Regions from separate parts of the Streptomyces incanus genome, predicted to be linked through region 1. Evidence: riboswitches for the same ligand, from Rfam matches in the RefSeq annotation. Region 1 holds a riboswitch; each other region holds the start of a gene.
What was found. Region 1 has a riboswitch for cobalamin ahead of cobN (cobaltochelatase subunit CobN). Riboswitches for the same ligand answer to the same signal wherever they lie in the genome.
Positions count from the first base shown of each region.

Region 2: linked by a shared signal. The riboswitch ahead of ACFP2V_RS35960 (ABC transporter substrate-binding protein) and the one ahead of cobN (cobaltochelatase subunit CobN) in region 1 are both predicted to bind cobalamin.
Region 3: linked by a shared signal. The riboswitch ahead of ACFP2V_RS22260 (ribonucleoside-diphosphate reductase subunit alpha) and the one ahead of cobN (cobaltochelatase subunit CobN) in region 1 are both predicted to bind cobalamin.

Region 1 is NZ_JBHSPC010000036.1:14,243-16,500, forward strand. Features, by position in the region: gene cobG (precorrin-3B synthase) at 1-736, opposite strand, end outside; cobalamin riboswitch at 782-932, shown strand; gene cobN (cobaltochelatase subunit CobN) at 966-2,258, shown strand, end outside.
Region 2 is NZ_JBHSPC010000161.1:45,017-47,274, forward strand. Features, by position in the region: gene ACFP2V_RS35955 (FecCD family ABC transporter permease) at 1-194, opposite strand, end outside; gene ACFP2V_RS35960 (ABC transporter substrate-binding protein) at 191-1,246, opposite strand; cobalamin riboswitch at 1,309-1,520, opposite strand; gene ACFP2V_RS35965 (MFS transporter) at 2,046-2,258, opposite strand, start outside.
Region 3 is NZ_JBHSPC010000073.1:24,606-26,863, forward strand. Features, by position in the region: gene mctP (monocarboxylate uptake permease MctP) at 1-548, shown strand, start outside; partial or broken gene ACFP2V_RS22255 (GNAT family N-acetyltransferase) at 608-1,176, shown strand; cobalamin riboswitch at 1,258-1,397, shown strand; gene ACFP2V_RS22260 (ribonucleoside-diphosphate reductase subunit alpha) at 1,522-2,258, shown strand, end outside.

The DNA of each region.
Region 1 (2,258 bases):
CCGCGCCGGTCAGGCGGGACCGGATCACATGCGTCAACTCACCTGGGGAGAGGCTCAGTTCGTCGACCCGCCAGACCTGTGCCCCGGTCTCCCGCAGCACCTCGAGGAACGCCTCGGCAGCGAGCAGCGCGGCCCGGGGCGCCTCGTCCCCGGACACCCGCAGGGCCTCGTCCGCCGAGCCGGTGACGAGCAGGGCGCCGCCGTCTTTGACCGCACGCACGGTCACATCGGCGCCGAGTCCGGCGACATCGCCGCGTCCGTCGTCGAGCGCGAACAGGAACCGCCCGGACAACGCCCGCGCCGCCTCGCTCGCGCACAGCGACTCGTCCAGGGCCGACAACCACGGCCGCACATCCCGGACCCCCCGTCCGTCGAGGCCGGACAGCGGTGAGGCGACGATGTTGCGTGCCCGTTCGTGCCCGCGTGACGGGAGCAGTCCGGCCGGGTCCAGCGACCCGGCGAGCCGGGCGCCGCAGTCGTCGCGCAGTCCACGCAACTGCACGTTGCCGCGCGAGGTCAGATGCAGTTCGCCGTCGCCCAGTTGGTCGGCCACGTCCGCGAGTACCTCGGCCTGCGGCACGGTGAGCACCCCACCGGGCACCCGGACCCGGGCCAGCGCGCCGTCGTCGGCGGTGTGCAGCCGCAACGACCCCGGACAGGCGTCACCGCGGTCCCGTGAGACCGCTGTGGCCTGGGACGACGGAGGGAGGGAAGCCGTGGACATGGCGGCGAGCATACCGACCGTCACACGGCGTCCAAGCCCTGCCCTCTTCCCCCGACCCTTACTATGATCTCGGCGGATCATCAGATCCGCCCTCGCCACGACGGCGACAGGGGAGGAAGCCGGTGCGAATCCGGCGCGGTCCCGCCACTGTGAGTCCGGCCACCAGGAGGCCGGACGAGTCAGGAACTCCCGCCGTCCAACACTGCCCGGGGCGCGGACCCCGAGGAAGGCCGGCCGACGCATGCCGCATTCGTCCGGGGAGCGCTCGACGCACCCCCGCATCCTGCTCCTGTCGACGTCCGACACGGACCTGCTCAGCGCGCGAGCGGCCGACGGCCCGGTGCCCTACCGCTTCGCCAACCCCTCCCGCCTCCCGCTCGACGACCTGCCCGCGCTCCTCGAGGGCGTCGGCCTGGTCGTCGTACGCCTCCTCGGCGGACTGCGCGCCTGGGAGGAGGGCCTCGACCTGCTGCTCGCCGACGGCCGCCCGGTCGTCGTCCTCACCGGTGAACAGGCCCCCGACGCCCAGCTGATGGCCGCCTCCACGGTTCCCGTCGGCATCGCCGCCGAGGCGCACGCCTATCTCGCCCACGGCGGACCCGCCAACCTCGAGCAGCTCGCCCGCTTCCTGTCCGACACGGTCCTGCTCACCGGCCACGGCTTCGAGGCGCCCGCGCCCGCACCCACCTGGGGCCCGCTGGAGCGCACACCCCGCGAGGACACCGACGGCCCGACCGTCGCCGTGCTCTACTACCGCGCCCATCACATGAGCGGCAACACCGCCTTCGTCCACGCCCTGTGCGACGCCGTGGAGAACGCGGGCGGGCGGCCCCTGCCGCTGTACGTGGCCTCCCTGCGCGCCCCCGAATCCGAACTGATCGAGGAGCTGCGCGCGGCGGACGTCATCGTCACGACCGTCCTCGCGGCCGGCGGCACCAAGCCCGCCGAGGCGTCCGCCGGCGGCGACGACGAGTCCTGGGACGCGGGCGCCCTCACCACCCTGGACGTGCCGATCCTCCAGGCCCTGTGCCTGACCGGCTCCCGCACCGCCTGGGAGGAGAGCGACGAGGGCGTCTCCCCGCTGGACGCCGCGAGCCAGATCGCCGTGCCCGAGTTCGACGGCCGCCTGATCACCGTGCCGTTCTCCTTCAAGGAGATCGACGCCGACGGCCTCCCGGCCTACGTCGCCGACCCCGAGCGCGCCGCCCGGGTGGCCGGCATCGCCGTGCGCCACGCCCGCCTGCGGCACATCCCGGCCGCCGACAAGCGCCTGGCCCTCGTCCTGTCCGCCTATCCGACCAAGCACTCCCGCATCGGCAACGCGGTCGGCCTGGACACCCCCGCCAGCGCGGTGGCCCTCCTGCGCCGGCTGCGGGACGAGGGATACGACTTCGGCGACACCGACGTCCCCGGACTGGCCTCCGGAGACGGCGACGAACTGATCCGCGCGCTGATCGAGGCGGGCGGCCACGACCAGGACTGGCTCACCGAGGAACAGCTCGCCCGCAACCCGGTGCGCATCCCGGCCGCCGAC
Region 2 (2,258 bases), on a different contig from region 1:
GGCATCCGCAGGTTCCACACGATGCCGTCGCGCAGCGGCGTCAACGTGCTCTCGCCACCGCCCAGATGGGCCATCACCGACGCCCACACGTCGGCGGTGGAGATGTCGGCGGGCCCGATGGTCACGGCGACGGCGACGGAGGCGGCCAGTGCCGCGAGCCCGCCGCCGGTCAGCAGCAGGGCGCGGAGGCTCACTTGGTGAGCCCGGCATCGCGCAGGCCGGCGGCGACCTGCTCGATCCCTTCGACGGTGCGGATGGAGGGGTTCATCGCCTGGCCGCTGAGCAGGACGTACCGCTTCTTCTTCACTGCGGCGAGGTTGCGCGTGGCCGGATTGGTCTCCAGGAAACGAATCTTCGCGTCGGCGGTTTCCGCTGTCTGGGACCTGCGGGTCAGGTCGCCGAGGACTATGACGTCGGGATCGCGGTCGGCGACGGTCTCCCAGTTGATCTGCGGCCACTCGTCGTGGGTGTCGGAGAAGGCGTTCTCGGCACCGACCTCGCGGGTGATGGCGCCGGGGGCGCCGCAGCAGCCGGCCAGGTAGGGCGACTGGGAGTTGGCGAACCAGTACATGAGGGAGGCGCCGGAGGCGTCCAGGCCGTCGGTGGCCCTGCGCACCCGCTCCTTCAGTTCCGCGACCAGTTCGTCGCCACGCTCCTCGACGTCGAAGACGCGCGCGAGATCGCGTATTTCGCCGTAGACGGTGTCGAGGGTGAGCGCCGTGCTGCGGGAGCCGTCGCCGCCGCTGTCGTTGTCCTTCCCGGCGGCGCAGTCCGCCGGGGAAACATATGTGGGGACGCCCAGTTCCTCGAACTGCTCGCGGGTGGCGACGCCGCCCTTGCCGAGCGTGGAGACGAAGGAGGCGGTGACGAAGTCGGGTTCGGTGTCCAGCACCTTCTCGAAGGAAGGGGTGTCGTCCGCCAGGCGGGGGACCGACGCGCTGGCCTTCTCCAGGCCCTTCGGCACCGGATCGGTCCAGGTGGCGGTGCCGGCCATGCGGTCGGCGAGGCCGAGGGAGAGCAGGATCTCGGTGGTGCCCTGGTTGAGGGAGACGACCCGCTCGGGTGCCGACTCCACCGTGACCTGGTTCCCGCAGTTGTCGAAGGTCAGCGGGTAGCCGGACGCGGCGGACTGTTCCGGGCTGTCGGCGGCGGCGTCGCCGGCTCCGCCGCAGGCGGTGAGCAGCAGGGCGGGGGTGAGGAGAAAGGCTGCGGCACGGCAGCGGGGATCGGAGAGAGCACGGGGCACGGGCACGCCTTGCACTGTCGGGGCTCGTACGCGGAGCCTGGCCTACAAAGGGCCCCACCGCCGACGGCGGCGAGGTGCCAGCAGGTCTTCGGACTCGGGTTCGCCCGGACGGAGCGCCTTCCCAGGGCGGTGCGCGCCGGCCCTTTGGCCGACCCGCCGCCCCAGTGGCGTCATGAGTGCTCCGCCCGTCCCCCTCACCGCTGCGCGTCAGTTCCGGATTCCCACCGGATTCCCTGGCCTCGGATGTGGCACGACTGGCTCCGGAAGCGTATCAAGGCGCTTGTATGACCTGGTCGCGGGCGCACCTCACCGCCGTTCACGCCCGCGACGATGCGTTCCGCTACCGCTCGCCGAGTTCGCCGACGGTTTCCGCCCCGGCTGTCCCACACGGCCGGGCGCCTGACGAACCGGGACCCGGTGCTCGACGGCGGCCGGCAGACCGTTGCCGCCGGTCACCGCGAGGCCACCGGCAGGCCCCTGGACACCGAGTCGGGCCCGCCCGCGCCCGATGGCCCCTGCCCGGTTCGTCCCCTTCACACCGGGCGCTTCGAGCACGACGGGATCGTGCGCGAGGCGCCCGAGGGCGTCCCGTCCGCACAGAGCTGTTTTGAACGTGCCCACGGGCAGCCGACGAGGGCGAACCGATGGAGAGGCACTCTTGCGAGCGTGCGCTGTCCGGAGGATGGGGGCCGGCAGCCGCCGGCTCGGGCGAGGCCCTGTTCTCCAGCCGTGGTCCCTCACGCCCGGCCTGCGCTTCGGCCTCGTGCCGGCACTCGCCCTTCAGGGCCGATGCCGGTCGTCACGTGACCGTACGCGCCTCTTGATCGGCCACGGCCGAGCCTTCCATGATCACCTCGGAGCGTCGGCCGCCCCGGTCCATCAGGCCGCCCGTGAAGGCCAGGCCGAGGCCGGCCAGAGCAAGAGCCGCACCGGCCAGGCTGGGCGCGGCCCAGCCCCAGCCTGCCGAGATGACCAGGCCGCCGATCCAGGCCCCGCCCGCGTTGGCCAGGTT
Region 3 (2,258 bases), on a different contig from region 1:
TCACCCGCAACATCTACAAGGACTTCATCAAACCGGACGCGACACCCGCGCAGGAGACCAAGGTCTCCAAGGTGGTCTCGCTGCTCGTGAAGGTGGGTGCGCTGGTCTTCGTCCTCACCATGGACAAGACGGTCGCCATCAACTTCCAGCTGTTGGGCGGCATCTGGATCCTGCAGACCTTCCCCGCCCTGGTGGGCGGCCTGTTCACCCGCTGGTTCCACCGCTGGGCGCTGCTCGCGGGCTGGGCGGTCGGCATGGTCTACGGCACGGTCGCGGCGTACGGGGTGGCCTCGCCGACGCAGAAGCACTTCGGCGGCTCGTCCAAGGTGATCCCGGGTATCGGCGAGATCGGCTACATCGGCCTCACCGCCTTCGTGGTCAATGTCCTGGTCACGATCGCCCTGACCTTCGTCCTGAGGGCCGTCAAGGCGCCCGAGGGCATCGACGAGACCCGGCCGCAGGACTACACGGCGGACGCGGGCGATCCGGGCGTCAGCACCGAGCTGCCCCTGGACACGGCTGACACGGCCGCCGACGGCAAGCGCTGACGCGGTACGCGGGTACGACAACGGGCCGCGGATGTCTCCGGCGGCCCGTTGTCGTACCCGTGGGGCGCACTCGCCCCACAGACATCGTCACCCGGCCGGTGGAGCCGTACGAGTTCGAGGAACTCGGTGAACTCACCGCGCAGGCCTGTCTGCGCGACGGGCTGCTCGACTTCGGGGAGAGCGACGCGTACCTCGGTGAGCTCAGGGACGTCGCCGGGCGGGCCGCGGCCGCCGAGGCACCGGTCGCCGTGGAGGGGACCGGAGCGTGTCCCGGGACGTCGGAGGCGGGCGGCGCGGGAAGGGTGCTGGACGGGGTGACGTTCGTACCGCGCGGCGGGCCGATGGCCGATATGGCCGGGCCCGGCGAGGCGGAGATCCGGATGCTCGCGGTTGCCCGCACAGCCCGGCGCCGGGGTGTCGGGGTGTCGGGGAGGCCCTCGTCCGCGCCTGTGCCGACCGGGCACGGGCCACGGAGGGGTGCGTACGGATCGTGCTGTCGACCCGGCGGACGATGCGTACGGCCCACCGCATCTACGAGCGTCTCGGTTTCGTCCGCTCCCCCGGGCGGGACTGGAACCCCGTTCCGCACCTGGACGACATCACGCTGCCCGCCTATGAGCTGACGCTCCGACACCCCTGCGGGCCCTGCACCGCAGCGCCCGCCGGGACACAAGATATGGGACTGCCGACAGCGCCCGGCACAAGATGTATGCTCATGCTCGCTGTCGCCGCAGGGGAATCCGGTGCGAATCCGGAACTGTCCCGCAACGGTGTACTTGTGCGTGTTCGCGTTTCCCGCGTGCCCGCACGGGCTTCAGTCCGAGGACCTGCCGACAGTGCGCCCGGCCGTCCGGTCCGGGTGCCCGACGTCCGGGCCTCGCGGAATGGGCCGGTGGACGCGTGGCACGTTCGCGTGCCCGTGTGCTGCCCCCGCCCTCGCCGAGGCCCCGTGCCGAGCGAGGGAGAGCCCCACGTGACCATCGCGCCAGCCGATCCTGCTTCAGCGGTCGAGGTGAGCGACGGCCCCGGTGCCGCGCTGCTGCGGACCCTGACCGAGCTGACCGCCGATCTCCCCGACGCCGACCCCGGCCGGGTCGCCGCCGCCGCGCTGCGCGGCCGGTCCGCCCATGCGGACGAGGCCGAGCTGCGCGAGCTGGCCACCGAGGCGGCGGCCGGGCTCATCTCCGAGGATCCCGTCTACTCCCGGCTCGCCGCCCGCCTGCTGACCCTCGGCATCCGCGCCGAGGCCGCCTCGCAGGGTGTCACGTCGTTCACCTCGTCGATCGCCGCCGGGCACCGCGAGGGCCTCATCGCGGACCGGACCGCCGAGTTCGTCCTGCTGCACCCGGACCGTCTTGACGCGCTGATCGACCCCCGCGCGGACGACCGCTTCGGCTACTTCGGGCTGCGCACCCTGTACAGCCGCTATCTGCTGCGGCATCCGGTCACCCGCAAGGTCGTCGAGGCACCGCAGCACTTCCTGCTGCGGGTCGCCGCCGGTCTCGCCGAGAACGGCACCCCCCGCGCGGTGGACGAAGTCGCCGCGCTGTACGGCCTGATGAGCCGCCTGGAGTACCTTCCCTCCTCCCCCACCCTGTTCAACTCCGGTACCCGGCACCCCCAGATGTCCTCCTGTTACCTGCTCGACTCCCCCAAGGACGAGCTGGACTCCCTCTACGACCGCTACCACCAGGTGGCCCGCCTCTCCAA